DNA from 4 places in the Orenia marismortui DSM 5156 genome. Region 2 is predicted to be linked to each of the others. Evidence: a T-box and tRNA genes for the amino acid it is inferred to sense, from the RefSeq annotation. Region 2 holds a T-box; the other regions hold tRNA genes.
What was found. A T-box is a leader RNA that pairs with one kind of tRNA and senses whether it is charged. The one in region 2 lies ahead of glyQ (glycine--tRNA ligase subunit alpha), so its partner is inferred to be a tRNA-Gly.
Positions count from the first base shown of each region.

Region 1 (7,886 bases), on a different contig from region 2:
TTCTAAAGAGCAAGTAGAAGATCCAGTATTAATTTTATTAGATGAGCTAAAAGATCCACATAATTTAGGTTCTATTTTAAGAAGTGCTGATGCTGCTGGTGCTCAAGGGGTTGTTATTCCTAAAAGAAGGTCAGTTGGTTTTACACCTGTGGTAGCTAAATCTTCTGCTGGAGCTATAGAATATGTTCCAGTAGCTCAGGTGACAAATATGGCTAGAACTATAGATAAATTAAAGGATGAAGGATTTTGGATTTGTGGAGCTGATGTAGATACCAATCAGACATGTTATCAAGCTAACTTAAAAGGGTCGTTAGGTTTAGTTATAGGAAGTGAAGGTAGTGGCATGAGACGTTTAGTTAAAGAGAAATGTGACTTTTTAGTTAAGTTGCCTATGAAAGGACATGTAGATTCTTTAAATGCATCAGTAGCAGCTGGAATACTAATTTATGAATCTCTTCGACAAAGAATGAGAGAGGAGTAGGGGAGTGTTCAAGAAAACAAATAGTATATGTTTTATTTTTTTAATATTGTTTCTGTTTGTTTTTTCAAGAAATATTTTTGCTGATTTTAAAGAGGATAGAGTAATAGATAATATTAAGAAATATAAATTGAATAATATTGTAGCGACCTATACAACTTATTTTGATAAAGCTGATATAAATAGATATAATAATATAAAGATAGCTTCTGAACAAATAAGTGGTACGCTTATTATGCCTAATGAAATATTTTCATTTAATAAAATAGTTGGTCCTAGAATAAAAAGCAGAGGATATAAGGAAGCTCTAGAAATTATTAATGGTAAATTTGTTAAAGGGATTGGAGGAGGAGTTTGCCAAGTTTCTTCTACTCTTTATAATTCGATATTATTAGCCAATTTAAAAGTGATTGAACGAAATAAACATTCTCTTCCTGTTGGCTATGTTCCTCTAGGTAGAGGAGCAACTGTTTATTATGGCCAAATTGATTTTAGATTTAAGAATAATACTAAATATCCGATTATGATTATGGCTAATCTAGTTAATAATCAATTAACATTAGCTGTGTTGGGTAAAACTAATGAAAATAATGTTGAAATAATAACTACTAAATCCAAGGTGTTAAGTCCTAAGGTGATAAGAGAGGTTGATAAAAGTTTAGAGTTAGGTTCTAAACAAGTTTTGCAGTCTGGAAAAAATGGTTTTGAAGTGTTGGTTAGAAGATTAGTGAAAAAAGGAGATAAAATAATAAAAAATGAATTTATCTCCAAGGATATTTATTCACCTAGAGATACTATTATTAAAATTAATCCTAAAAATTAAAACAAGGAAAAAGTTACACCTATATCCTTCTTGACTAGCTAAGATTACATAAGTTATAATATTAATTGTAATCTTGAGGATGAGAGGCGGAGGGGGATTATGGGTGAACCTAAACTTAAAGTGTAAACAATATATTAATTATAATAAAATGACAGATGATGAGATTGTAGAATTTGCTCAAGATGGAGATGAAGTAGCTTTAGAATATTTAATTAGAAAATACAGAAATTTCGTTAAGATTAAATCTAGATCCTATTTTTTGATTGGAGCAGACAGGGAAGATATAGTACAAGAAGGGATGATCGGTTTATATAAAGCTATTAGGGATTATAAAGTTGAAGAATTAGCATCCTTTCGTGCTTTTGCAGAGTTATGTGTGACAAGGCAGATTATAACTGCTATCAAGACTGCTACAAGGCTTAAACATCAACCGTTGAATTCATATATATCGTTAAATAAACCTATCTTTAGTGAAGATTCTGATCGGACCTTATTAGATGTATTGAAGGGGAGTAAACTATCTAACCCTGAAGAGTTGTTTATAACTTATGAAGCTTATGAAGTTTTAGAAACTAGTATAAAAGAGATGTTGAGTGAATTGGAGTTGCAAGTATTGATGGAATATCTAAAAGGGAAAAGCTATCAAGATATAGCTGCTTCATTAGATCGCCATGTTAAGTCAGTGGATAATGCTTTGCAAAGAATAAAAAGAAAATTAGAAGAGTTTTTAGAAAAGAATGATATCTAGATAAAACAGGAGTAAATAGCATTTGAATAGATTTAATAAACTCAAATGGATAATAATTCAATAAAACAAATAGATTTAATTCTTGACCTGCTGTAATAAAAGTCATATAATATTAGTGTTGTTTCAGTTTGAGTTTATGAATTGGAGGGATGCCCGAGTGGCCAAAGGGAGCAGACTGTAAATCTGCCGGCGATGCCTTCGAAGGTTCAAATCCTTCTCCCTCCACCATTAAAATCAATTTACAATTAAAAATTGATAATTACAAATCTTAAGGTCTAAAGATTTTAGTTATACATTATAAATTATTAATTGTAAACTAAGTAGTATGCGGGAGTAGCTCAGTTGGCTAGAGCACCAGCCTTCCAAGCTGGGTGTCGCCGGTTCGAGTCCGGTTTCCCGCTCCAGCCCACATAGCTCAGTCGGTAGAGCACATCCATGGTAAGGATGGGGTCACCGGTTCAAATCCGGTTGTGGGCTCCATTTAATCAAATAATTTGTGTATAAATAGGTGATCCCATATCACCTTTAATTTATATAATATTAGCTATACATAAACTAGGAGGGAATAAAATGGCAAAAGAAAAGTTTGAAAGAACGAAACCTCATGTTAATATTGGTACAATCGGTCACGTAGACCATGGGAAGACAACAACAACAGCTGCAATTACAAAGGTATTATCAAAGGGTGTAGGTGGATCTAACTTTGAAGATATCGATAATGCACCAGAAGAAAGAGAAAGAGGAATTACAATTGCAACTTCTCACGTAGAGTATGAGACAGAAAATCGTCACTATGCTCACGTTGATTGTCCAGGACATGCTGATTATGTAAAGAATATGATTACAGGAGCAGCACAAATGGATGGAGGAATCTTGATCGTATCAGCTGCTGATGGTCCAATGCCTCAAACAAGAGAGCATTTATTATTAGGACGTCAGGTAGGAATTCCTAAAATAGTAGTATTCTTAAATAAAGCAGATATGGTTGATGACGAAGAGTTAATCGAATTAGTAGAGATGGAAGTAAGAGAATTAATGAATGAATATGAATTTGATGGAGATGAAGCTCCAGTAGTAGTTGGATCTGCGCTTAAAGCTTTAGAAGATCCAAGTAGTGAATGGGGAGAAAAGATCATCGAATTAATGGATGCAGTAGATGAGTATATCCCAACTCCAGAAAGAGATACAGACAAAGAATTCTTAATGCCTGTAGAGGACGTATTCAGTATTACTGGACGTGGAACAGTAGCTACAGGTCGTGTAGAGCAAGGTGTAATTAAAGTTGGAGATGAAGTAGAAATCGTAGGAATCAAAGATACTGAAACTACAACTGTAACAGGAGTAGAAATGTTCCGTAAGATGATGGATGAAGCGCAAGCTGGAGACAACATTGGAGCATTATTAAGAGGTGTAAAAAGAGAAGACATCGAACGTGGACAGGTATTAGCTAAGCCTGGAAGCATTACTCCACATACTAAGTTTAAAGCAGAGGTTTATGTATTAAGTAAAGAAGAAGGTGGACGTCATACTCCATTCTTTGATGGATATAAGCCACAGTTTTATTTCAGAACAACAGATGTAACTGGTAGTATTAACTTACCAGAAGGTGTAGAAATGGTAATGCCAGGAGACAACATTGAAATGGAAGGAAGCTTAATTTCTCCGATCGCGATGGATGAAGGATTAAGATTCGCTATTCGTGAAGGTGGAAGAACTGTTGGTGCTGGTGTTGTTACTGAAATTATTGAATAATTAACTTTCTACTTGGTTATATTATTAGAAAAGTGGGTGTTTAAATATACCCACTTTTCTACTTTTCTGCTATTGTTTAAGCTATCACCTAATATTAAATTATTATTGACTTTTATTCGAAGATGTGATAGAGTGTATAGGGTGTAAAAGTAATGTGCTTAAATGATCTACTTTGTTAGGGGGTGGCATCTATGAGAGAAATAATTACTCTGGAATGTACAGATTGCAAGAGACGTAATTATTCTACAACTAAAAATAAAAAGAACCAACGAGAAAGATTAGAAATAAAAAAATATTGCAAATTCTGCAAAGAACATACTGTTCATAAAGAGACTAAATAAATTTATATTGATTTTACAGAGGCTTGTGGCTCAATTGGCTAGAGTATCGGACTCCAAATCCGAGGGTTGGGGGTTCAAGTCCCTCCGGGCCTGCCAATGAATTGCTAATAATCATCAATGAGGATGTGGAATAAATGGCTAAGAAAGGTAGTGGAGCAAAAGTAGGTAAATTTTTTCGTGAAGTAAAAGCTGAGCTTAAAAAGGTAAATTGGCCAAAACAAAAAGAAGTAATGTCTTATACTATGGTTGTAATTGTTACTGTTTTGCTTGTTGCTTTGTTTATTGGAGGAATTGATTTTGTTTTCTCTAGTATAATTAGGCCTATTATTCTTAATTAGAGGAGGTGTGGGTCCTGCTTAGAAGTAGGGTCCCTTTATTATGGAGAGTAATATAGAATGGTATGCTATTCATACCTATTCTGGCCATGAAGATAAGGTTAAAGCTAACCTTGAACAGCGTATTAAAACTACAAAAATGGAAGAAAAGATATTTGAAATTTTAATACCGGCAGAAGAAAAAGTTAAGATTAAAAATGGTAAGAAGACAGTTGTTAAAGAGAAAATTTTCCCTGGTTATGCATTGGTTAAAATGGTTATGGATGATGATTCTTGGTATGTTGTTCGTAATACTCCAGGTGTAATCGGGTTTGCTAGTGCTGGGACTAAACCAGTTCCGGTTAAAGACACAGAAATGAGTAAAGTTCTTAAGGATATGGGAATTGAAGAAACTAAAACAGAGATAGATTTAGAAGAAGGACAAAATGTCAGAATTAATGAAGGGCCTTTTGAAGACTTTGCTGGTGAAATTAAAGAAATAGATTATGAGAAAGCTAAATTAATGGTGTTAGTATCTATGTTTGGTAGAGAAACACCAGTTGAATTAGAATTTGATCAAGTAGAAAAGATATAAGGAGGTGTAAGATATGGCAAAAGAAGTTACAGGTAAGATTAGTTTACAAATCCCTGCTGGGAAGGCTAATCCAGCTCCTCCAGTTGGTCCGGCATTAGGTCAACATGGAGTTAATATTATGGATTTCTGTAAGGCATTCAATGCAAAAACTGCTGACCAAGCTGGTAATATTATTCCGGTAGAAATTACAGTTTATGCTGATCGTTCTTTTGATTTTATTACTAAAACTCCTCCAGCTGCTAACTTATTAAAGAAGGCTGCTGGTATAGAAAGAGCTTCTGGTGAGCCTAATCTCAATAAGGTTGCTACTGTTAGTTTAGACGATGTTAAATCTATTGCTGAACTAAAAATGGAAGATTTAAATGCAGCTAGTTTAGAGTCTGCTATGAGCATGATCAAAGGTACTGCTAGAAGTATGGGGATTGTTGTTGAGGAATAATTTGTCTTTTTTAATAAGTGGGAGGAATTTCCGCTAATACCACAAAGGAGGTTAGAAAGATGTCGAAAAGATATAATAAATCACTTGCAAAAGTAGATAGACATAAATTATATGAAATTAAAGAAGCATTAGAATTAGCTAAAGAGACAGCTACTGCTAATTTTGATGAAACTATAGAAGTATCAGTTAAATTAGGTATTGATACTACTAAAAATGATCAACAAGTTCGTGGTGCAGTTGTTCTGCCTAAAGGAACTGGTAAAGAAGTTAAAGTTATTGTTTTTGCTCAAGGAGAAAAGGTGAAGGAAGCTGAATCTGCTGGAGCAGAAGTTGTAGGGGGAGAAGAGTTAGCTGAAAGAATTCAAGAAGGTTGGTTGGATTTTGATGTAGTAGTAGCTACTCCTGACATGATGAGTGTTGTAGGAAAATTAGGACCTATTTTAGGGCCTAAGGGATTAATGCCAAATCCTAAAGTTGGAACAGTAACTTTTGAAGTAGAACAAGCTGTTAAAGATATTAAAGCTGGTAAAGTTGAATATAGAGCGGATAAAGGTTCTAATATTCACCTACCATTAGGTAAAGATAACTTTGATGTTGAGGATCTATATGAAAACTTTAGAACAGCATTAGAGACTATAGTTAAGGTTAGACCTGCAACTGCTAAAGGTAGATATTTACTTAATATTGCTGTTTCCTCAACAATGGGGCCAGGAATTAAGATTGACCCACAAGCTATTATAAATATGATTGGATAATTAAAAAAAGTATTGACTTGTGTTAATTACTGTGTTATAATCTTGCTTGTGAGTAAAAAAGAATACGGGTAAGGCCGTAGACAGTAGGTGCTTTAATAAGCTTAAATTTCCTACCGAGGCTGGAGGATAAATGATAATGCTTAAATTATAGCATGAGCTTCGGTCTGCTATTTTTGATAAAGTAAAAAGTCTCCGGCTTCTACGGAGACTTTTTACTTTTATAAGGAGGTGGATTAACGGAATGGGTCAACGTGGTAAAAAAGAGCTTATTGTTCAAGATCTTGTTGAAAAGTTTTCTAATGCTAAATCAGCTGTATTAACTGACTACCGTGGTTTGAATGTTGAAGAAGTAACTGAACTACGTGCTAAGTTAAGAGAAGCTGGTGTAGAATATAAAGTTGCTAAAAATACTTTAACGTACTTAGCTGCAAAAGAAACTGGATATGAAGATATTAAAGAATATTTAAGTGGTCCTATAGCTATTGCTTTTTCTAGTGAGGATCCAGTTGCACCGGCTAAGATATTATCTGATTTTGCTAAAGATCATGATAATTTAGAAATTAAATCAGGTATATTATCTGGTGATATTTTGGATGCTGATGGAATCAAGGCTTTAGCAGATATTCCACCAAGAGAGGTATTGCTTGCTCAGATTGCACGTGGTATGAAGGCTCCAATTTCTGGTTTAGTATATTCCTTGAAATATCCAATAAACGGTTTAGTTTATGCGCTTAATGCGGTTAAAGAGAAAAAAGCAGAATAATAAAAAATAATTAAAAATTAGGAGGATTTTAAAATGACTAAAGAAGATATCTTAAAGGCAATAGAAGAAATGAGTGTTTTAGAATTAGCTGAATTGGTTGAAGAATTAGAAGAGAAATTTGATGTAAGTGCTGCTCCTGCTGTTGCAGCTGCTCCTGCTGCTGGTGCTGCTGGTGCTGCTGAAGAGCAAACTGAATTTGATGTAGTATTAACTGCTGCTGGAAGTAGCAAAATTAAAGTAATCAAAGCTGTTAGAGGAGTTACTGATTTAGGACTTAAAGAAGCTAAAGCATTAGTTGATGGTGCTCCTAGCCCAGTTAAAGAAGCTGTTTCTAAAGAAGAAGCAGAAGATGTTAAGTCTCAATTAGAAGAGGCTGGAGCTACTGTTGAGATTAAATAAGCTTAATTAAAGCTAAATAATTTTTAAAATAAAAGCACTCTGTTATATATAACAGAGTGCTTTTTTACCTATGATAAAATTACCTTCTGCTTGACAATAATTCGTAATTGTGTTACTATTATTTATTGTTACAACTTATTGTGCGAAGTTAAATTTTAAAAAGTATGTATATTTTAAATGAAAAAACAAATAATAATCTATGTTTTTATATGAGGTAATTTTTAATTTATTAATATAAAATAGTTAATCTAGTTGTTTAGGTTGATAAAATCTGCGGGGGTGAACTTTATATTTATGGCCAATCCAGCAAACTCTTTAAGAAGGCAAAGACGTAGTTTTGCCAAAGTTGGTGAAGGGATGGAAGTTCCTTTCCTTTTAGAAACACAGGTTCAAGCATATGATTGGTTTCTAAATGAAGGACTTTTAGAATTATTTGAAGAAATTTCTCCTATTCAAGATTTTTCTGAGAATTTAGTTTT
Region 1 is NZ_KB900620.1:370,187-378,072, reverse strand. It holds gene rlmB (23S rRNA (guanosine(2251)-2'-O)-methyltransferase RlmB) at 1-481, shown strand, start outside; gene OREMA_RS0111265 (VanW family protein) at 486-1,301, shown strand; gene sigH (RNA polymerase sporulation sigma factor SigH) at 1,405-2,049, shown strand; tRNA gene OREMA_RS0111255 (tRNA-Tyr) at 2,193-2,277, shown strand; tRNA gene OREMA_RS0111250 (tRNA-Gly) at 2,377-2,453, shown strand; tRNA gene OREMA_RS0111245 (tRNA-Thr) at 2,454-2,529, shown strand; gene tuf (elongation factor Tu) at 2,620-3,801, shown strand; gene rpmG (50S ribosomal protein L33) at 3,993-4,142, shown strand; tRNA gene OREMA_RS0111230 (tRNA-Trp) at 4,162-4,238, shown strand; gene secE (preprotein translocase subunit SecE) at 4,277-4,480, shown strand; gene nusG (transcription termination/antitermination protein NusG) at 4,521-5,051, shown strand; gene rplK (50S ribosomal protein L11) at 5,065-5,490, shown strand; gene rplA (50S ribosomal protein L1) at 5,550-6,245, shown strand; ribosomal protein L10 leader region at 6,302-6,469, shown strand; gene rplJ (50S ribosomal protein L10) at 6,487-7,008, shown strand; gene rplL (50S ribosomal protein L7/L12) at 7,042-7,407, shown strand; gene rpoB (DNA-directed RNA polymerase subunit beta) at 7,702-7,886, shown strand, end outside.
Region 1: it encodes a tRNA-Gly, which carries the amino acid that the T-box ahead of glyQ (glycine--tRNA ligase subunit alpha) is inferred to sense. The anticodon was not compared.

Region 2 (7,886 bases):
GCTCGGATTATTTCAAAATATGATTTATTGGCAGTTCCTGTAGTTAATCATAAGAAACAGCTTTTGGGAATAATAACAGTAGATGATATTATAGATGTAATTGAAGAAGAAGCTACAGAAGATATCTATAAGATGGCAGCAACAACAGAGGTTGATTTTGATGATGAGAATAATACAATAGTTAAAGCTTCTTTGAAGCGTTCGCCATGGCTAATAGTTCTTTTATTTGCTAGTATTTTGTCTGGTTCTGTAATTGATGTTTTTTCTGATCTTTTAAATACAGTGGTAGCCTTAGCCTTGTTTATGCCTACTTTGGCTGGTACTGGCGGAAATGCAGGAACTCAATCTTTAGCAATTGTTGTTAGAGGATTGGCAACTGGAGATTTAAATACTAAAGATCTTAGGGAACATTTATTTAACGAAGTTAAGGTTGGGAGTTTAGTGGCTACAATTTGTGGTTTAATAATAGGTCTAGTTGCTTTAGTATGGCAAGGAAATTACATGCTAGGTGTTGTTGTAGGCTTAGCTATGTTCTGTAATATTTTATCTGCAACATTTGTAGGAACAACGACTCCTTTTATTTTAAATTATTTAGGAATAGATCCTGCAGTAGCTGCTGGTCCTTTTATTACAACTGTAATTGATGCATCAGGATTATTTATTTATTTTAGCTTAGCAAGATTGTTTTTGCCTTATTTGACATAAAATTATAAGATAGAGGAGTGATAATTATGGCAATTAAACCAAAAGATATGGCTAAAATGGTTGATCATACAATTTTACACCCAAAATCTACAGCATTAGATGTGAAGAAGACTTGTGACGAAGCTAAAGAATATGATTTTGCTTCTGTTTGTGTTAATCCTTGTTTTGTACCTTTAGCAGCTAAACTATTAGAAAATAGTTCAGTTAAAGTTTGTACAGTTATAGGATTTCCTTTAGGGGCTACTACTTCGGAAACTAAAGCTTATGAAACCAAAGATGCAATTAGAAATGGTGCCCAAGAAATCGATATGGTAGCAAATATTAGTGCAATTAAATCACATTCCTGGGATGTTGTTCGAGAAGATATAAAAGCAGTTGTTGATGCTACTAAAATTGCTGGAGTTACTAAAGATATTATTACAAAGGTAATTATAGAAACTTGTTATTTAGATGATGAGGAGATTGAAAAAGTATGTCAGATATGTAAGAAAGCAGGGGCTGATTTTATTAAAACTTCTACTGGTTTTGGTCCAGAAGGGGCAGATACTGAAGATGTTAGTTTAATTAGAAAGAATGTTGGTAGGTCTATTGGAGTAAAAGCATTTGGGGGTATTTCTACTTTTGAAGAAGCTCTTGATATGTTAGATGCAGGTGCTAATAGAATTGGCAGTACTGAAGGTGTATCTATAGTAACAGGGGATGATGAAGAGTAGAAGATTATTGTTAGTCTTCTTATTATTTGTTTTAATTGATTTAAAGTAAATAGCTTTAAAAAATATCTTAAGATTTGTTTTTAAATATTCTCAAGTAATTACTTGAGAATATTTTTTTAGGTTATAGATAATTTATTGATAAGTTATAAGTTGACTGGAAGTAAAAAAGATCTGATTTTTATGAATTTTTAAGATTGAATTTAGAATTATTTATTAAAAGTTATATTTCTAAAGGGTTAATTTAAATATTTAATTCTCATAATTATTTTCAAAATATGATATACTAAGAATAAATTAAGGTGAATTTAATAACTGAGTATATAGGGTTGTGGTAGGAATTAGCAGAGAAAACCAAGCCCCTCTATCACATAAAATATTCAAGGTATCATAATGCTAAACCTACCGTAGGGCGTACGGGATTGGAGTTATCACGAAGAGTTTTTATTAAAAACTCGTAGGTAAGCCTTCGGAGATACTGTAAGACCTCATTTCTTACTTAATACTTGATATTAAGCAGAAATAGGCTCGTATTTAGGAACAAGGAATCCACGTGACCTTGCTCCGTGGAGCGCCAAAATTAAATGTATAGACCCTAAAATAAATTTATACTATAGTATCAAAGAGGAGATTAGCTTTGAATGCAGAAAATTAAAGATTAAAATAGGAGAAAATAGAAGGAATGATAATATGCCACTCTTTGATACAGATGCAATTGTAATAAGAAATTATGAATTTGATGAAGCGGATAAAATTGTTTCATTATTTAGTAAAGAAAAAGGTAAAATTAAGGTAGTTGCTAAAGGTGTTCGCAAGACTAAAAGTACTCTAGCTGCAGGTTTACAGCCTTTTGTTTATAATAATATTTTGGTTTATCAAGGTAAATCTGAATTAGGTAAGTTAAGTCAATGTGAGATTAAAGAGCCTTTTAATAAAATAAGAGGAGATATTTATAAGATGGCTTATGCATCTTACATAGTAGAATTAATTGATGAATTAACAATTGATAAGGAAGATAATCAACTAGTCTTTAGTTTATTATTATTAACTTTAAGGTTGGTTGATCGCTTAGATGATCTTGAATTAATTACAAGGGTTTTTGAATTGAAATTACTTAAATTATTAGGTTATGAACCTTATTTAGATAGTTGTGTAGAATGTGGAAAAGAGTTAGGAAAGAATATTAGATTTGATGGAGAAGTTGGGGGAACAGTATGTTCTTGTTCAGCAAAATGGGCTAAAAAGATTAGTTTGGGAACTATTAAGTATATGAAACAAATATTAAGATTAGATTATAAGAAGTTGTTAGAGATGAAAATACCTCAGTATGCAAGAGATGAATTATTTGATATTATGCCTTATTACATCCAATATTTAATTCATAAAAAGCTAAAGTCAATATCTTTTATAGAAAGTTTAAAAGATATGAGCTAAGGAGGAATATTTATGGAAGAATTAGAGAAAGTAGATGTTATTAGAGAAAGAACAGGGGTAAGCTATGAACAGGCATTAGAAGCATTAAGAGCAGTAGATGGTGATGTTTTAGAAGCCATTGTTAAATTAGAAAAGGAAGAGCAAAATAAGTATAGAAAGGAAGAGTTTCAAGTTCGAGGCGAGCAGATTTTGAATAAATTTAAGGAATTAATTAAAGAAGGTAATGTAACAAGAATTAAAGTAAAGAAAGATGATAAAGTATTATTAGATATTCCAGTAAATGTTGGTGTAGTTGGTGCTGTTCTCTCTCCTCCTTTAGCTTTGTTAGGAGCTACAACAGCACTTTTAAGTAAGGCAACTATTGAAGTAGAAAGAGCTAAGAAATCAGCTAATAATTTAAACAATAATATTGACAATCAGGATGAATTCTGATATATTTAAAGCAAAATTCAAGAAATATAGTTATGATGAACAAGAAGAGTAATTAGTTAGTAGTTTTATAGCGAGCTAGGGATGGTGTAAGCCTAGTATAAAAACTAATGAAGGGCACTTGGGAGTAACTGATAATAAAGTGGATCCTAGTAAATAGGATTAAACAGGGTGGAACCGCGGGTAACCTCGTCCCTGATAGTAGAGATACTATTAGGGAGGGGGTTTTTTCATTAAAATTGAGAATTTAGAGTTAAGAACTTAAAGGATAAATAATTTTTATATTGAGCTTATTTTTAACAATAAATCTAAAGAACAGACCCTATTCCCTAACCTCTTCCCCTTAACTAAGGAGAAGGGGAACTGAAAAATTAGAACTTCTTCCATCTCTCCGGATATATCGACTACTTCGCAATAAAAAACATTTCCTCAGATGAGGAGAGACTGGTTCTGTACGAAGAGTTCAACTAATGAACTCGTAGGGGCTAGGGTGAGGTCTGAGTTTTAAATATTATTGAATTAAAAAAAGGGGGACTTTATATGCAATTTCAAGAAATGATAAATACTTTAAATCAATTTTGGTCTGATCAGAAATGTGTTGTCAGACAACCATATGATATAGAAGTTGGTGCTGGAACTATGAATCCATCAACTTTTTTAAGATCCTTAGGTCCTGAGCCATGGAATGTAGCTTATGTAGAACCTTGCCGTAGGCCTGCAGATGGACGCTATGGGGAAAATCCTAATAGATTACAGCATTATTATCAATATCAAGTTATTATGAAACCATCTCCAGATAATATTCAAGAGATATATTTAGAAAGTTTAGAGGCTTTAGGTGTTGATCCTAAGATGCATGATATTCGTTTTGTAGAGGACAACTGGGAGAACCCAACTACAGGAGCTTGGGGTCTTGGATGGGAAGTATGGCTAGATGGAATGGAAATAACCCAATTTACATATTTTCAACAGGTAGGTGGTTTAGAATGCAAACCTGTATCTGTAGAAATTACCTATGGTTTAGAGCGTCTTGCTATGTACTTACAAGAGGTAGATAGTGTATTTGATATTGAGTGGGTTGATGGAGTAAGTTATGGAGATGTTCACCACCAAGGAGAAGTAGAGCACTCTACATATAACTTTGAGATTGCTGATGTAGAAACTTTGTTAACATTATTTAATTTATATGAGAAAGAAGCTACTAGAATTGCTAAAGAAGGACTTGTTTTGCCAGCTTTTGATTATGTATTGAAGTGTTCTCACACTTTCAATATGTTAGATGCTCGTGGTGCTGTTTCAGTAACAGAAAGAACTAGTTATATTGCCAGAGTACGTACTTTAGCTAAAAAGTGTGCTGAAAACTATGTTAAGCAAAGAGAAGAATTAGGCTATCCATTGTTAAAGGAGGTTGAGGATAATGAGTAAAGATTTATTATTAGAGATTGGAACAGAAGAGATTCCAGCTGGTTTTATGAATTACACCTTTAGACAATTAAGAGATTTGTCCCAAGAGATCTTTGCTGATAACAGGATTGAAATCGGAGAAGTAGAAGCTACGGGTACTCCAAGAAGGTTGGTATTATCTATTAAAGATGTAGCTGAAAAGCAGAGTGATTTAGAAAAAGAGGTTAGAGGTCCAGCAGTAAGAATTGCTTTTGATGAAGAAGGTAATCCAAGTAAGGCTGGTGCAGGTTTTGCTCGTGGACAAGGTATTACACCAGAAGAGCTAGATGTAAGAGATGAATATGTTTATGCTTGTACTAAAGAGATTGGAAAGGATACTGATGAATTATTAGCAGGGCTATTAACAGAGATTATTAATAGATTGAACTTTCCTAAGTCTATGCGTTGGGCTGATGAAACTATGAGATTTGTTCGTCCAATTAAATGGATTTTAAGTCTTTATGGCGAAGAAAAGATAGATTTTTCTATAGCAGGAGTTAAATCTTCTAATTGGAGTAGAGGTCATAGATTCTTAAGTGAAGGTAATATAGAAATTAGCAATACGACAGAATACTTTACTAAGCTAGAAGAAGAGTTTGTAATTGTAGATCATAATCGACGTAGAGCTATGATTTTAGAACAAATTGAAAACATTGCTAAAGAGAAAGATGTAGTAGTTAAGATCGATGAAGGGTTATTAACTGAGGTTAATTTTTTAGTGGAATATCCAACTGCTTTATGTGGCAGTTTTTCCGAAAATTTCTTAGACTTACCTTCAGAAGTATTGATTACTTCTATGAGAGAGCATCAAAGGTATTTCCCAGTTGAAGATAAAGATGCTAATCTTTTGAATCATTTTGTAACAGTTAGAAATGGTAATGAAGATCATATTGATGTTGTTAGAGCTGGAAATGAGAAGGTATTACAGGCTAGATTATCTGATGCAATCTTCTTCTATGAGGAAGATCAAGAAACCTCTTTAGAAAGTAAGATAGATAAGTTAAAGAATGTTATCTTCCAAGAGGATCTAGGAACTATCTATGAGAAGGTAGAAAGAATAATTGCTTTATCAGCTCAATTTTCTGCTAAGGTAGATTTATCAGCAGAAAAGGTGGAACAAGCAAAAAGAGCTGCTAAATTATCTAAACTAGATTTAGTAACAGGTATGGTAGATGAATTTTCTAAATTACAAGGGGTTATGGGAAGATATTATGCTTTAAATGATGGAGAGAATGAAGAGGTAGCTGATGCTATATTTGAGCATTATTTACCACGCTATTCCGATGATATTTTACCAAGTACAGAAACAGGGATTATAGTTAGCATTGCTGATAAGATTGATAGTATCGTTGGGTTCTTTAGTGTAGGTATTATTCCAACAGGTTCTCAAGATCCCTATGCATTAAGAAGACAAGCCCAAGGGGTTGTTAAGATTATAGTTGATACAGGTTTAGAATTAGAATTAGATTATTTAATTGAGCAAGCTTTAGATATTCTTGAAGAACAAGGTAAGTTAGAAAGAAGTAGATCAGAAGTAAAAGCTGAGGTATTGGAATTTTTTAAGCTGAGATTAGAAAATCTATTAGAAGAAGCAGGAATTAGGTATGATGTAGTTGATGCTATATTATCTACAAATTATTCTAATATCAATGATACTCTTCTTAGAGCAACTGCGCTAATGGAGTTTAGAGAAGAAGATGATTTTGAAGAATTAATAATTGCATTTAATCGTGTGAGTAATTTGGCAAGTAAAAGTGATAATTCTACAGTTAAATCTGAATTATTTGAAGATGATAGCGAAGGTAAATTATATCAAGATTATAAATTGATTAAAGAGAAAGTAGATCTTTTAGTAACAGATAGGTCTTATATAGAAGCCCTCAAAGAAGTTGCTACACTTAAAGGGGCAATTGATGAATTCTTTGACTCTGTAATGGTAATGGCAAAGAATGAAGAAGTTAAACAGAATAGATTAGGTTTATTAAATCTAATTTCTGATCTATTATCTAGAATTGCTGATTTGACAAAGGTTGTAGTAGATTAATTATTATAAAATAAAAATCTCTTTTGGGATAATCCCAAAAGAGATTTTTATTTTATAACCTTAATATGTTGTTGAGTGATAAGCTTTTAGACTAATCCTATTAGAACTGTAGTAATTATTATTTTTTTAATCATTTTAAAACTTAATTTCTTAAGTTAAACTTATAAAATTAAATTTTAAAATGAAGGATTTTTATTTATTATAGTGTAATATTAATATATGTTAAAGACTAGGGAGGCATACTAAGATGAGGATATTGGGGATTAATGGGAGTCCAAATCCAGATGGAAATACTGCTGTGTTATTAAATAAAGCATTAGAAGCGGCTAATGAGGAAGGTGTAGAAACAAAATTAATTCATGTTAATAAGGCATTGTCAAAGTTAAAGGTTCCATTTTGTAGGCAATGTTCTAGTCCTTGTAGTAAAGCATGTTATGAGGGAACATTACTAGAAGATTATTATAAATTATTAGCTAAAGCAGATGGAATTATTATGGGAAGTCCTGTTTATTTTGGAACTGTTACTGCTCAGCTAAAAGCATTTTGGGATATGACTAGAGACTTAAGAACTAATAAAGCTTTATTAAATAAAATTGGAGCAACTATTACAGTAGGTGCTTCTAGATATGGTGGACAAGAAACCACTATAAGTACTTTACAAGATATGATGCTAATACAAGGGATGATTATAGTAGGTGATGGTTCTGAAGATACTGACGCTGGTCATCAAGGTGCTTGTGGACAAAAGCCAACTATTTCAGATGAAGCTGCTCAGGATCGTGCAAGTATTTTGGGTAAACGTGTAGCTAGATTAATAAAAAGGGGATAAATCCTTACTATTATTTATTTGTAGAATAATTAATATCTTTAGTGGAATAATAATCTCTGCTATTTGCTTGAAATATCATCTTTTTAATGATATAATATCTGGTTTTATTATGATTCTTTTAACCTTTTGATATTGACTTTTTTTAATTTAAAGAAGGGTTTTGTATTCTGGTGTCGAAAAGTTGTAATTGCTGTTAATTATATTTGTAGGGAGAAAATATGAAGATTTTAGTTGATGGGGATTCATGCCCCGTTAAAGATATTATTTGTAACATTGGAAAAGAATATGGTGT
Region 2 is NZ_KB900617.1:644,749-652,634, reverse strand. It holds gene mgtE (magnesium transporter) at 1-705, shown strand, start outside; gene deoC (deoxyribose-phosphate aldolase) at 732-1,418, shown strand; gene recO (DNA repair protein RecO) at 2,106-2,849, shown strand; gene OREMA_RS0102895 (DUF4342 domain-containing protein) at 2,862-3,281, shown strand; T-box leader at 3,308-3,478, shown strand; gene glyQ (glycine--tRNA ligase subunit alpha) at 3,819-4,703, shown strand; gene glyS (glycine--tRNA ligase subunit beta) at 4,696-6,765, shown strand; gene OREMA_RS0102880 (flavodoxin family protein) at 7,013-7,594, shown strand; gene OREMA_RS0102875 (YaiI/YqxD family protein) at 7,813-7,886, shown strand, end outside.

Region 3 (7,886 bases), on a different contig from region 2:
TAAATTTTAAAAATTTAGTAAAGGAGATATCAATTCCGCTATTAGCTATACTATCTTCTTTTATAATAGGAGCAATTATAGTGTTGGCATCGGGCTATAGCCCTGTAGCTACTTATTCGGCATTAATTCAAGGTGCTTTTGGTAGCCTAAATAGTATAGCAGACACATTGTTAGAAGCAACTCCTCTTATCTTTACGGGATTAGCAGTATCCTTTGCTTTTAGATGTGGTCTTTTTAATATTGGAGGAGAAGGCCAGTTATTAGTAGGAGGTTTAGCTGCTGCCTGGGTTGGTACCTTAAAAGGGATTCCAATGATAATTCATCTTCCAATAACTTTATTAGCTGCAATGTTAGCTGGTGCGTTATGGGTTGCTATACCGGCATTTTTAAAGGCAAAATTAGGAGTTCATGAAGTAATTACAACTATTATGTTTAATTATATTTCTTATAGTTTAGTTGCTTACATTAGTTTAAAAGTTTTAGCAGAACCAGGAAGTATACAGACTCCTGATATAGAGCCTAGTTCATATTTATGGAGATTTTCTAATATATTAGATATTCATTCCTATCTTAATATTGGTTTTATTATTGGGGTGCTAGTGTTAGTAGGTATTTATTATTTGTTATGGAAGACTACCATAGGATATGAAATTAGAGCAGTAGGAATTAGTCCAGATGCAGCTGAATATGGAGGGATTAGTTCTGTCAGAAATATAATTCTAGCGATGTTAATTAGTGGTGCTTTAGCTGGCTTAGGAGGAGCAGAAAGAGCTATGGGATTATTCCATAATTATAGAAATGGCTTTTCTGCTGAATATGGATTTACTGGTATTGCTGTAGCACTATTAGGTAGAAATCATCCTTTTGGGGTTTTATTAGCAGCATTGTTGTTTGGTGCATTATCTAATGGACAAGACTATATGAATATGTTAGCAGGAGTTCCAGTTGATTTAGTTACAATTTTACAAGCGATTATTATTTTATTTGTAGCTGCAGATCTGTTATTTAGAAATATATTAGCTATGAAGCCTGAAGGGAGGAAGAGTGAATAATGGAAATTTTATCACAAATATTTAATTTAGAGACCTTCAGTTCAACTTTGAGAATGGCTATTCCTCTAATGGTAGCGGCTATTGGGGGAATGTTTTCGGAAAGATCGGGTGTAGTTAATATTGCATTAGAAGGAATGATGTTGGCTGGTGCTTTTATGGCGATTGTTATTAGCTATTTTACCGGAAGTGCTTGGCTTGGTTTATTAGGAGCAGTTATATTTGGTGGGGTTTTTGCTTTAATTCATGCAGTAGTCAGTATAAAATATCATGCAGATCAAGTTGTTAGTGGGGTGGCTTTGAATCTTCTTGCTGCTGGTGGAACTGTATTTTTGTTAAATATCTTATTTAATACTTCGGGGACATCACCATCAGCGACGGCATTACCTTATTGGGGTCCTTTTAAGCCAACAGTTTATTTGGGGTTATTAATAGTTGGGATATCTCATTATGTTCTATTTTATACACCCTTTGGTTTAAGGTTTAGAGCTGTTGGAGAGCATCCTCATGCAGCTGATTCTGTTGGTATTAATGTAGAAAAAATCAGATATATCTGTGTAGTTTTAAGTGGTATGTTAGCAGGACTTGCTGGAGCTCATCTATCTATAGGTGTATTAGATAGTTTTAGGGAAGGGATGACTGCTGGTCGTGGTTTTATTGCCTTGGCAGCTCTTATTTTTGGTAAATGGTATCCTTTTGGTGTTTTAGGTGCTAGTTTATTGTTTGGATTCTTCCAAGCTGTTCAGATTAGATTACAAGGTTTTGGAGTACCTACAGAATTTGTACAGATGATACCATATATTTTTACGGTAATTGCTTTAGCCGGTGTGATTGGTCGAGCTACACCTCCGGCAGCTGCAGGTGAGCCTTTTGAAAAAGGTAAAAGATAAAATCTATTATTTTGTAAAGAGCCGATAATTTTATTGGCTCTTTTTTCATTTTAGGAGGATATTACTATCATAATTTTCAGAATCTAAAGGATTTTAAGGATAGAATGTCGAAATGTTATTTATGAAAGAGAGGTGACTTTTTTTGGGGGAAGATTTATCAAAAAAGTTAAAATTTAAAAGAGAAGAGTTAGGGATTGCTTTAAAACAGGCTGAAGAAGAGACGAAGATCAGAATAGATTATTTAAGAGCCTTAGAAGCAGGTGAATTTGATTATATTCAAGGTGAGGTATTTGTAAAAGGGTTTTTAAAGGTTTATTCATCATATTTAGGCTTGGATAAAAAAGAGATTTTAGCAGATTATCAGAAGATGAAAGAGCCAGATGTCCCGGAGGAAGATTTAGAGCAGAAGAAAAGTGTAAAAGAGAAACTATTATATTATTGTGATGAAAACCAGAATACTTTATTGGCTAGTCTTTTAATTGGTATATCTATTGTTGTTGTTTTAGTAGTTGTTTTTTTGGGGATCAAAATATATAATCTTTTTGGAGAAGTAGATGTTAGTAGAGAGGTTGCTTCTGTTGAAATTAAACAAGAGGATGTAGTATCTTTAAGTAATAAAGCAGATAATAAGCAAGTAAAAGGTAATAAGGTTAGTACTAATAAATTAGAAAATAATAAAAAGGTATCAGATATAAAAGAATCTGAGGAAGTGAAAATTGAAGAAAGTAAAGTAAACAATCAGATTAAAGCTAATAAGAAAGTAGAAAAGATTGAAATTAAAATAAAAACAATAGATTATAGCTGGTATTCGGTTAAGGTAGATGGAGAAATTGTCTTTCAAGGAAATGTTGATCCTAAGGTTGTTAAATCTTTTTCAGGTAAGGAGATTATACTTAAGTGTGGAAATGCAGCTGGTGTAACAGTAATTAAAGATGGCAATGTATTGGGTCCGTTTGGTTTAAAAGGTGAAGTTGTTACAAAAACCTTTTCTCTAGAGTAGTCAGTAATAATGCTTAGTCATCTAGAATAATATTCTAAATAAGATTGTAGAAATTCAAATTAACTACTATATCATAGGTTTATTTAGAGGAATGTACTATAGGAAGGCGGTTATTTGATGGCTAATATTATTCAGAGAGATAAAACAACTTGGAGGTTAACTGATATCATAGCTGTATTATTCTTAACTTTTGTTTTTACTTCTGTGATATTTTTATTAGTAGAATGGATCATTAATTGTTTGTTTAGTAGTAACCTTATGTTACTAATACGCCCTTTAATTTTAAACTCAATTCAAGCATTATTATTAGCAGGATTAACATTATTAATTATAAAAATAAGGTACAAAGTATCTTTGAAAGATTTCGGTTTTAATCTGAATAATAGTAAAGAAATTATTAAATATGGAATAATAGGTGGAATATTAATTTGTTCTATAATTACATTTCTTAATAACCTAATTCATATTTTGATTGATAATTTTTTTGGGATTCAAGCACCTACACAGCAGGTTATCCAAAGTCTATTAAGCTCCCAAAACCAACTTTTATTTTTTTTACATAGTATATTGATTATTCTAGTAGCTCCATTAACGGAAGAAATTTTTTTTAGGGGTTTTATTTATCCTTATTGCAAAGTTAAGTTGGGAAAAGCAAAGGGAATATTTTTAAGTGGATTAATTTTTGGTTTGGCTCATTCCAGTATATGGCTTTTAGTGCCTACTTTCTTAGGAGGGGTTATATTAGCTCTGATTTATGAAAGAACTAAGTCGCTTTATTCATGTATTATAGCCCATAGTATATGGAATATGATTATTGTGTTTTTGATTTATACTATTTGGAAATTTAGTATTTGATAAAGTTAATAGACATACAAAAATCCTGGTATATTAAACCAGGTTTTATATATTTAGTGCTATTTGATTATGATGGTGGACCTGGAGGGATTTGAACCCCCGGCCAATCGGTTATGAGCCGATTGCTCTGACCAACTGAGCTACAGGTCCATAGTTTTGATTCACAATTAATAATTTATAGTGTATAATAAAAAAATAAGATTAACTATTTGATTTATTAATTAATTATAAATTATATTTGATTGGAGCGGGAAACCGGACTCGAACCGGCGACACCCAGCTTGGAAGGCTGGTGCTCTAGCCAACTGAGCTACTCCCGCACATTATTTAATTTACAATTTATAATGTACAATTAAAATCTTTAAGGTCTTGTAATTCTTGAAGTCTTTGATTCTTAATTGTTAATTGTCAATTCTAAATTGAACTTTTGGTCGGAGCAGCAGGATTTGAACCTGCGACCCCCTGGTCCCAAACCAGGTGCGCTACCAAACTGCGCCATGCTCCGATATTTTTCCCTCGCGACCTTTATAATTGTATATCTATTTCAGATAAAAGTCAAAAAAGTATATCTCTTATAAAGGTCTGTTACGTAACTTTAAATATATTATTCTTGTGATTATTTCTTATTTCTCCTTATATCTTGGTGGTTTGAAGTTTGATCCTTATATCCAAAATAAACTTGACTCTAGTTTGACATTCTAATTAATATTAATGAAAAGAAGAATTAATAATTTTTAAGCTAAGGCTATTCTTATTACTAAGAGATTATAGTTATTTATTTTATAAATAGGGAGTGTAAAAGATGTTTATTCCAGGGCAAGGCTTTTATAAGAAGGTATTGTTATATATTTTTAAATGGATAGTTATTAATTTGATTTTAGGATTTATTGGAGCAGTTATGTTATTATTAATACAGAAGGGAAGTACATATTTAATAGATAATATTTATTATAACTTTTTCTTATCCCCTATAGTAGGTGCACTATTAATAAGTATAGTAATACATTACTTTGATTCTAGGTCTAGTGGATTGGGAACAGATTTATATATTGCTTATACAAAATCTAATGTTAATGTAGGTCATTCATTTAAATTAATTTTGAGTAAAAGTTTTGCTACAATTATAACTTTAGGATTAATGGGCATAGGTGGTTTAGTCGGGCCTTTATTATTAATTGGAAGTAGTTTAGGAAGGTTACTTTTGAAAATAACTGACTATTTAAAAATTAAACTTATTAGTTCTGAATTAGATTTGAGAGTATTATCTATTTGTGGGGCTGCAGCTACCTTAGGACCTTTGTTAGGTGCTCCATTGGGTGGAGGTATCTTTGCTACTGAAGTATTATACAAATCTTCTCTAGATTACAATGACTTATTTCCAGCTGTTTTGGGAAGTACTTTTGGATATTTTTTCTACCATTCTTTTTTACCTGTGCCAAGATTGAATATTGATATAGGATTACCAGAAGCAGGATTAAAGGATATATTTTTATTGATATTAGTAGCATTAATTTGTGGTTTAATAGGTCAAGTTTTTATCTCGATATTCAATTTGATCGATAACTTATTTAATAATTTAAATTCTTCTGAATTTATAAAGGCTATTATAGCAGCGATAATATTATTAGCAACGATGAAAATATTAAATATAAACTCTTTTGTAGAGGTTGCAAAAATTGAAGATTTTTTTGTAGCCCCGATAACAGATCGATACTTGTTATTAGTAATTATTTTAAAGATATTATTAACAATGTTAATTATCGGAGCAGGATTTAGTGCTGCAATTGTTGATATTGCTTTAGTTAGTGGTGCGTTAGCAGGAAATTTAATTTTCGTTTTCTTTCCACAGTTACCTTTACATTTATTGGTGATTGTTGGGTTGTCAGCTACTTTATCATCTGTTGCTAATGTTCCTTTAGCCACAATGGTACTAGTAAGTGAAATATTTAATTTGAATTTGAGTTTGCCTGTTATTATTGGAAGTATTATCGGTTATTTAATTGGTAGACCTAAAGCAGTATTTAAATACATTAGTGAGGAATAATAAGATTAATTTACAATTTATAATGTATAGTTGATAATTTAAAAGAAAGAGAAAGCAACATTGTGGAATTTATAATTAATATTTAAAGCTGTTTAATCTATTTTTGAATTATACATTATCAATTTTCAATTCTAAATTATACTTTATTGGAGGAGATATAATGAAAATATTACTAACAAATGATGATGGAATTTTTGCTCCAGGTATTCAAAGATTATGCCAAGAATTAGAGAAAGAACATGAAGTTACTATGGTAGCTCCAGATCGTGAAAGAAGTGCTACAGGTCATGCTATAACTTTACACCATCCTTTAAGAGCTAAAGAAATGACCTTTGCTAATATTAAATCTAAAGCTATTGCTATAGATGGAACACCTGCTGATTGTGTTAAAATTGCTATAGAATCATTATTAGATGAAAAGCCTGATTTAGTTGTTTCAGGGATTAATGCGGGCCCAAATATGGGCTATGATGTATTATATTCTGGTACTGTTTCAGCTGCAGTTGAAGGATTGTTATTAGGAATACCATCTATTGCTGTTTCTTTAGTTACAGACAATAATTGGGATTTTGATTATGCTGCTGAGTTTATTAATAGATTGCTAGTAGAGCACAAAAATCAAAATTTAGATGCGGAAATATTATTAAATGTAAATATTCCTGTCAAAGCGCAAGGAGAAAGTAGAGTTACTAAATTAGGTAATAGGAGCTATCGCAATACCTTTGAACAAAGAGTAGATCCTAGAGGTGAAAGATATTATTGGTTGGCGGGTAAGGCTGTAGAAGAAGGTAATGATAAAGATACAGATGTAATGGCTGTAAAGGAGGGTTTAGTATCTATTACACCATTAAAGTTGTCTTTAACTGCTTTTTCTGAAATGGAAAAGTTGAAAAAATGGGATTTATAGTAATAAATAGTCCTCTAAGATGAATATTTTAAAGTAAAAGGCTTATGGAGGAGATTTGATGCCACAATCTCAAAATGATAGTTCTGCTGTAAAGGTTAGTAGTATTTTGCGAGGTTTAGTAGTAAGTTTGATTTTATTATTAATGGGAAGTGTGGTTTTAGGAATAATTATTAGCTTAAGTAATGCTGTTAATAATTCAGTTAGTAAGATATTATTTATATTAAATTATTTATCTGTTTTTGTGGGTGGTTCTGTTGCAGCTTATTCTGCTGGTGGGAAGGGATGGATTAATGGAGGTTTAGTAGGATTGATATATATGTTGATGATTATCTTGTTAGGTAGTTTATGGAATCCTATTATTATTTCGTTAAGTCTTGTATCTAGAGTAGTAATTGGTTTTTTAGTTTCTGCTCTAGGCGGAATGATAGGAGTGAATGTAGTATAAAATTATTTTTCACTTGTGAGAGAAAGCAAGTAAAAACTACTAAGTCTAATCATGGATTTTTAGGTAGGTGATTCTAATAAATAAGAATCATTTGAAGGTAGAGTTAGACTCAAATATTAGTCTAGTGAGTATGTCTTCAATAATTTATAGTAAATTAACAGAATGGGATTATAAATTTAATTCTACTTCAAAGGCTCAATTTTTAGAAGAAGCAGACATATTAGTAACATCAATTAGTTTTATTTTAGGAACTATAACTACTGGATTTTTAAAGCAAATTGGTGAAGAGGTCTGGTATAATGTTAAGAATATTTTTTATAATTGCGAAAAAGAAAAGCGTATACCAGGTTTTAAGTTCAAGTTTAATTATGAAGATATAGATGTTATAGTTGAATTAGAAAGTGAAGATCCTGAAGTATTAGAGAATGTTTTAAATAATTTAAATGTAATTTTAAAGAAGGTTTTAAAGGAAGAAGATCATATATCTGAAATGAAGTTTAGGTTAGATAAAGATTCAGAAAGACTAATTAGAATAGATTAGAAAAAATGCATCTTAAATTAAGATGCATTTTTCAAATATACTATAGAAGATAGATTTAAAATTAAAGTTGACTTTGATAATTCTCAAATTTCAGATATACTTAAGATATAAGAGAAGAATTATAAATAGAGGTGTGTTATAAAGTGAAGTTTAAA
Region 3 is NZ_KB900623.1:402,553-410,438, forward strand. It holds gene OREMA_RS0115650 (ABC transporter permease) at 1-1,052, shown strand, start outside; gene OREMA_RS0115655 (ABC transporter permease) at 1,052-1,939, shown strand; gene OREMA_RS0115660 (helix-turn-helix domain-containing protein) at 2,082-2,939, shown strand; gene OREMA_RS0115665 (CPBP family intramembrane glutamic endopeptidase) at 3,057-3,794, shown strand; tRNA gene OREMA_RS0115670 (tRNA-Ile) at 3,868-3,944, opposite strand; tRNA gene OREMA_RS0115675 (tRNA-Gly) at 4,038-4,114, opposite strand; tRNA gene OREMA_RS0115680 (tRNA-Pro) at 4,223-4,299, opposite strand; gene OREMA_RS0115685 (chloride channel protein) at 4,597-5,838, shown strand; gene surE (5'/3'-nucleotidase SurE) at 5,999-6,745, shown strand; gene OREMA_RS0115695 (TIGR04086 family membrane protein) at 6,804-7,190, shown strand; gene OREMA_RS0115700 (hypothetical protein) at 7,258-7,731, shown strand; gene OREMA_RS0115705 (diguanylate cyclase) at 7,875-7,886, shown strand, end outside.
Region 3: it encodes a tRNA-Gly, which carries the amino acid that the T-box ahead of glyQ (glycine--tRNA ligase subunit alpha) is inferred to sense. The anticodon was not compared.

Region 4 (7,886 bases), 100 kb from region 2:
GCCAGAAGTAATAGAAGATCAAGATACTTTTATAGGTAATGCTTTAAAGAAGGCTAGAGAAATATCTAATTATACAGGATTTCCCACTATATCTGATGATTCAGGACTCGTTGTTGAATCTTTAGATGGCAGCCCAGGTGTTTATTCAGCTAGATTTGCTGGAGTAGATGCAAGTGATAAAGATAACAATAAAAAATTATTAAAATTATTAAAAAATACCCCTAAAGAAGAACGGGGGGCATATTTTTCCTGTGCAATGGCCTTTGTATCGCCAGAAGGGGAAGAATATACAGTAACTGGTAGATGTGATGGGATAATTGATATTGAAGAAAAAGGGAGTGGAGGATTTGGTTATGATCCTTTATTTGTTCCAACTGGATATCAACAAAGCTTTGCTGAATTAGGGGATGAAATTAAGAATAGGATTAGCCATAGAGCAAAAGCACTAAAGAAGATGAAGGATTATTTATTAAATAATAAGAACTAGATTCTAAGCTATTGAATACACTAGTTGATTATTAATGAATTATTAGTTGGTGGTGAAATAATGAAGTTAGCAATATTTAGTGACTCTCATGGGTATGGTGATAGAATTAAGCAAGTTGTAGAAAGTTTATCAGATATAGATTACATATTATATGCAGGAGATGTTTTAAAAGATTTAGACGCTATTAATGTTCCTAAAGGTGTCGAGTTAGTAGCGGTAAAAGGTAATTGTGATTATAGAACTGAGTATCCTGAAGATAGAGTTATAAATATAGATGAAAGTAAAGTATTTTTAACTCATGGGCATAAGTATAATATTAAGCGGGGGTTAGATAGGTTATATTATAAGGCTAGAGAATTAGATAGTAATATAGTAATTTTTGGTCATACTCACTGTAGATGTGCTATAGAGGAAGATGGTATTTTGTTTTTTAATCCAGGTAGTATATCTATGCCAAGAGATGGTAAAAAGGCCTCCTATGGGTTGGTGGAAATTAACAATAGTATAATAAAATATAAACACATTGATTTTGCTTGATTTAAAGAGAATAATAGGGATAAAAGGAGAAAATATGAGGTGAAAAAGCTTAAGCGCTCTTAATTATCTTTTTTCCTTTTTGACCTTGTCTCTTTTTTTAGTTATACTATTAACTGTTGTGAGCGAAAAATAACGGAGCATGGCGCAGTTTGGTAGCGCACCTGGTTTGGGACCAGGGGGTCGCAGGTTCAAATCCTGCTGCTCCGACCAAAAGTTCAATTGACAATTTAGAATTGACAATTAAGAATCAAAGACTTCAAGAATTACAAGACCTTAAAGATTTTAATTGTACATTGTACATTATAAATTGTAAATTAAATAATGTGCGGGAGTAGCTCAGTTGGCTAGAGCACCAGCCTTCCAAGCTGGGTGTCGCCGGTTCGAGTCCGGTTTCCCGCTCCAATAAAATTCAATTGATAATTTCCAATTAAAGCCAAGTTCTTAAATCTTTTAATTGTACATTATAAATTATTAATTGTAAATTGATTTATTGTGTGCCTGTAGCTCAGCTGGACAGAGCAACGGCCTTCTAAGCCGTGGGTCGGAGGTTCGAATCCTCCCAGGCATGCCATTTTTATCTTGTAGGTATATAAATTCAAAAAATGGAAAAGATACCTTTTGAGAGATAATAAACTTCTCAAATTAAATCAGACTGCTTTTTAGCAGTATATTTTTTTATTTCTAAAAATATATTAAGTGTAACACTTTGCTTAACTATTATAATATAATAGATATATATAGAATATGGTGGATATAGCTCAGCTGGTTAGAGCGCAGGATTGTGGCTCCTGAGGCCGTGGGTTCAAATCCCATTATCCACCCCAAATTATAATTATAATTGATATTTGAGAGGTCACAATAATTTAAACTATTAACTAATATTTTATATATGCGCCCGTAGCTCAGCTGGATAGAGTAACTGACTACGAATCAGGAGGTCGGAGGTTCGAATCCTCCCGGGCGCGCCATCATTTTATAAGTAATTAATAGAATATTACATAAAAGTTAATTATTAAACCTCGGAGCGATTAGTTGTTAGTCGTGTCTCGAGGTATTGTTTTTATTAATAAGGTCTCTTTAAATCTTTATAAAAACATAAAGGAAATACCATAATTATGTAGAAGTAAATAATAAATGAAATAAAAATTATATAATTACGTATAATGATATAAGGAGGATATATAAATGAAGGTAAGTAAAGAAAGAATTGAAGAAAATAAGGTGGTATTAAATATTGAAGTAAGTGAAGAAAAGGTGGCATCTTCTTTAGATAAAGCTTATAAAAAAGTTGTAAAAGATGTTAATATTCCTGGTTTTAGAAAAGGGAAAGTTCCAAAAAGTATTTTGATTAAAAAATATGGAGAAGAAGTACTACATAAGGATGCATTAGATATTTTAATTCCTGAAGCATATTATGAAGCAGTACAGGAAACTGGTATTGAACCAATTTCTCAGCCTGATATTACAGATGTATTTATTGAATCAGGGAGTCCTGCTACATTTACAGCTGAGGTAGAAGTTAAACCAGAAGTTAAATTAGGAGAATATACTGATCTTGATATTGAAAAAGAAGAATTAGAGATATCTGATGAAGATATTGAAAAAGAATTAGAACATAAAAGAGGACATCATGCTCAGTTAGTTGCAGTTGATAGGGAAGAGGTTGAAGAAGGAGATTATACGATTATAGATTTTGAAGGTTTTGTGGACGGTGAACCTTTTGATGGTGGTGCAGGAGAAGATTATAATTTAGAGATTGGTTCTGGCCAGTTTATTCCTGGGTTTGAAGAACAATTAGTAGGAGTTAAAGTTGGAGAAGAAGTAGAAGTTAATGTTACTTTCCCAGAGGAATATCATGCTGATAATTTAGCTGGTCAAGATGCAATTTTTAAAGTAACTGTTAAAGAAATTAAAGCTAAAGAATTGCCTGAATTAGATGATGAATTTGCTAAAGATTTAGAATTTGATTCTTTAGATGATTTAAAAGCTGACATTAAGGAAAAAATAGCAGCTAGAGAAGAAGAAAGAATTAACAGAGAATATGAAAATAAATTAGTTGATGCAATAGCTGAAAATGCTGAAGTTAATGTTCCAGAGACTATGGTTGAAAATGAGATTGATAACATGTTACAAGGATTCAGAATGCAAATTAGTCAGCAAGGATTTGATTTTGATCAATATTTAGAAATGACTGGAATGAATGAAGAAGATATTAGAGCTGATTATAAGGATTCTGCAGCAAATAGAGCTAAAGCTAATTTAGTATTAGAAGCAATTGCTGAAGAAGAAGGTATTGAGGTTAGTGATGAAGATATAGATGAGAAATTAGAAGAAATTGCTGAACGACAAGGACAAGATAAAGATCAATTAAAAGCATTCTTACAAATGCAAGGTCAATTATCTTCTTTAAAGAATAGTTTAGAAATGGAAAAGACAATTGATTTTTTAGTAGAAAATAATTAATTTATTAGGTTTAAAGGTGCTTTGATCTGGGTATAGATAAAAGGAGGAGGGATAATCTATGAATTTGGTACCTATGGTAGTAGAACAGACTAATCGAGGAGAAAGATCCTATGATATTTATTCTCGATTATTAAAGGATAGAATCATCTTTCTTGGAAGTGCAATTGATGATAAAGTAGCTAACTCTGTTATTGCTCAGTTGTTATTCTTAGAAGCAGAAGATCCTGATAAGGATATATACATATATATCAATAGTCCAGGAGGATCAGTAACTTCAGCTTTAGCCATGTATGATACAATCCAATATATTAAACCTGATGTTTCTACAATATGTATGGGGCTTGCTGCTAGTGCAGGTGCGTTACTATTAGCAAGTGGTGCAAGTGGTAAGAGATATGCTTTGCCTTATTCTAGAATTATGATCCACCAGCCAATGGGTGGTGCTCAAGGTCAAGCTACAGATATTGAAATCCAAGCTAAAGAAATCTTAGAATTAAGGGATATTATAAACAATATTTTAGCAGAACATACAGGGCAGCCAATTGAAAAAATTGAGAAGGATGTAGATAGAGATTACTTTATGTCAGCGAAAAAAGCTCAAGAATATGGTCTTATAGATGAAGTTATCACTCGCCAAGATGAAATTGAAGGTTAACTAATGAAGGGGTGATATAATGTTTAAATTTGGGGACGAGAAAGGACAATTAAAGTGTTCTTTTTGTGGTAAAGTCCAAGATCAAGTTAAGAAACTTGTGGCTGGACCTGGTGTTTATATTTGTGATGAATGTATTGAACTGTGTAATGAGATTATTGAAGAAGAGTTGAATGAAGAAATAGAACTGAATTTAGAAAGTGTTCCTAAGCCTAAAGAAATAAAAAGTATCTTAGATGAATATGTTATCGGACAAGAAAGTGCTAAGAAAACTTTGTCTGTAGCTGTATACAATCACTATAAAAGAGTTAATTCTGGAATGAAAGTAGATGATGTAGAGTTAGAAAAGAGTAATATCTGCTTAGTTGGACCTACTGGTTCCGGTAAAACTCTCTTAGCAAGAACTTTAGCGCGGATATTAGATGTTCCTTTTGCTATAGCAGATGCAACTTCTCTAACTGAAGCAGGATATGTAGGAGAAGATGTAGAGAATATTCTATTAAAATTAATTCAAGCTGCTGATTATGATATAGAAAAAGCTGAAAAAGGGATTATCTATATTGATGAGATAGATAAAGTAGCTAGGAAATCAGAGAATCCGTCTATTACACGCGATGTATCAGGCGAAGGGGTACAACAAGCACTATTGAAGATTCTAGAGGGAACTGAAGCTAGCGTTCCCCCTCAAGGTGGAAGAAAGCATCCTCACCAAGAATTTATCCAAATAGATACATCTAATATATTATTTATATGTGGAGGAGCTTTTGCAGGAATAGATAAGCTTATTAAATCTAGATTAAATAATAAAGTTCTTGGATTTGGTGCAGATATTCAAAGTAAGAAAGAGGAGAATATAGGTGATATATTAAAGCATATTAGATCACAAGATCTATTAAAGTATGGATTAATTCCTGAATTTGTAGGAAGAATTCCAGTTACAGTCACTTTAGAAGAACTTGATGAAGATGCTTTAGTGAAGATTTTAACTGAACCTCGAAATTCTCTAATTAAACAATATGTTAAGTTTTTTGAGTTAGATAATGTAGAATTGGAATTTAGTGATGAAGCATTGGTTGCTATTGCTAAAAAGACTTTAAAGCAAGAAACAGGAGCAAGAGGATTAAGGTCTATAGTAGAAGGTGCTATATTAGATATAATGTATGATATTCCATCGCGCAGTGATATTGCTAGATGTATCATTAATAAAGATGTGATTGAAAATCAAGCAAATCCTGAGTTGATTAAGCTTGATGAAACTAAGGAAGAAACTGCTTAAATATTTAAGCAGTTTCTTTTCTGTTTAAGGATAATATCTCTACTGAAGGTTATAATAAAGTATAATTAATTGAATCTTTCAGGAGGGATTTAATGAATCTTGCTATTAATGTATTTAGCTTAATTCAATTATTTTTTGCAATTGTAATTGGGATTTATTTTTGGAATATGCTACAAAAACAAAGAAACAGTAAGGTTGCTATTAATAGAGAATCGAAGAAAGAGATGGAAAAACTATACAAAATGAGAAGTAGATCATTAACAGAGCCTTTATCTGAAAAAGTCAGACCAAGTAATTTTTCTGAGGTAGTTGGACAAGAAGATGGTTTAGACTCACTTAGGGCAGCTTTATGTGGGCCTAATCCACAACATGTTATTATCTATGGTCCTCCAGGTGTTGGTAAGACTGCTGCAGCTCGTCTGGTATTAGAAGAAGCTAAAAAGAATATAGATTCTCCTTTTGATCGTGAATCAAAATTTGTAGAGATGGATGCTACTACAGCTCGTTTTGATGAAAGGGGTATTGCTGATCCTTTAATTGGTTCTGTTCATGACCCTATATATCAAGGAGCAGGGGCTATGGGTACAGCTGGGATACCTCAGCCCAAACCTGGAGCAGTAACAAAAGCTCATGGGGGGATCTTATTTATAGATGAGATTGGAGAATTACACCATATACAGATGAACAAATTACTTAAGGTTCTTGAGGATAGAAAGGTATTTTTAGAAAGCTCTTATTATCATGAAGAGGATAAAAATATTCCCCGACATATTCATGAAATATTTCAAAATGGACTGCCAGCCGATTTTCGATTGATAGGAGCTACAACTAAAAGTCCACAACATATTCCACCAGCAATTCGTTCTAGATGTTTAGAGATCTTCTTTAATCCATTAACGCCTAAAAATATTGAAAAGATTGTACATAATGCAATTAAGAAGATAGAATTTGAAGTAGAAGATCAAGTTGTTGAAATTATAAAGAAATATGCTTTAAATGGTCGCCAAGCTGTAAATATGATACAGACAGCTGCTGGTATAGCTAGAACTTATAAAAGTCCAATAATTAAGGTGAAAGATATTGAAAGAGTAATTATGAATAGTCGATACAACCCTAGACCAACTGATAGGATTCCTCAATCACCTCAAATTGGAGTGGTAAATGGTTTGGCTGTTATTGGTGCTAATATGGGAACGGTAAATCAGTTAGAAGTATCTGTTACTAAGCTTCAAACAGGTGAAGGAGAATTGAATATTACAGGAATAGCGGAAGAAGAAGAGCAAGGCACTGAATACAGGAAAATCAGAAGGAAAAGTATGGTAAAGGGATCGGCAGAAAATGTAATCACAGTTATAGGTAAAATAGTTGATATGGATTTGCGTGATTATTATATCCATATAGATTTTACTAGTGATGCAGTTGTTGATGGACCATCAGCAGGGGTTACTATGGCTGTAGCATTATATTCTGCATTAACTGGGAAGGCTGTAGATAACAAAGTTGCAATGACAGGAAAGATATCAATTAATGGAGCAATTAGACCTATTGGTGGAGTAATACCTAAAGTAAGGGCAGCTATCAGGGCAGGTGCTAAGAAGGTTTTAATTCCTGAAGGTAATTGGCAGCAGATATTTGATGGGGAAGAATTTGATGATATTAAGATTATTAAGATAAATACTTTAGATGATGCTTTAAAACAATCGATAGTAATAGGTGAAATAGACAAGGATGAAGATTTGGAGTTTGAGTTAAATTCTAATCTTATTTCTGCTCCTCTACTTAATTAGATAATTTAAATTAATGCTAAATTAATAAGTTATCACTCAAGAGAAGGAGATTACTATTAATTAATAGAATAATGATAGGTGATATAGTGTATAAATGGAGGTGTAGTCATGGCTGAAAATGTGAATGATGAAAAGAAGATGAAAAATAGTATACCATTACTAGCATTAAGAGGGCTAGTAGTATTTCCTAATATGATAATTCCCTTATTAGTAGGAAGAGATAAATCTTTAGAAGCTTTAGAAAATGCTATGGTAGATAATAAAAAGATATTATTATCTGCACAGCATGATGAAGTTGTTGAGGAAACAACTCAAGATGATATTTATGATATAGGTACTATTGCAGAAGTAAAGCAATTAATGAGGTTGCCAGATGGTACTGTGAAGATATTAGTAGAAGGTTTAAGTAGAGCTAGAATCACTGAATACATACAAGAAGATCCTTATTATGAGGTTGAATTTGAAGAGATAGAAATGGATGAAGAAATTAATACTGAAATAGAAGCTCTTATGAGAAGTGTAAGTGGAAGTTTTGAAGAGTATATTAAGTTAAATAAAGGAATTCCACCAGAAGCAATGATGACCATAGCTAATATTGATGATCCAGATAGATTGGTAGATATTATTGTTTCACATATGTCCTTGAAGACAAGTCAACAGCAAGATATTTTATCTTCTATCTTA
Region 4 is NZ_KB900617.1:748,952-756,837, reverse strand. It holds gene OREMA_RS18775 (XTP/dITP diphosphatase) at 1-487, shown strand, start outside; gene OREMA_RS0103430 (metallophosphoesterase) at 548-1,024, shown strand; tRNA gene OREMA_RS0103425 (tRNA-Pro) at 1,158-1,234, shown strand; tRNA gene OREMA_RS0103420 (tRNA-Gly) at 1,350-1,426, shown strand; tRNA gene OREMA_RS0103415 (tRNA-Arg) at 1,519-1,595, shown strand; tRNA gene OREMA_RS0103410 (tRNA-His) at 1,772-1,848, shown strand; tRNA gene OREMA_RS0103405 (tRNA-Arg) at 1,916-1,992, shown strand; gene tig (trigger factor) at 2,210-3,487, shown strand; gene clpP (ATP-dependent Clp endopeptidase proteolytic subunit ClpP) at 3,546-4,142, shown strand; gene clpX (ATP-dependent protease ATP-binding subunit ClpX) at 4,162-5,415, shown strand; gene lonB (ATP-dependent protease LonB) at 5,508-7,202, shown strand; gene lon (endopeptidase La) at 7,311-7,886, shown strand, end outside.
Region 4: it encodes a tRNA-Gly, which carries the amino acid that the T-box ahead of glyQ (glycine--tRNA ligase subunit alpha) is inferred to sense. The anticodon was not compared.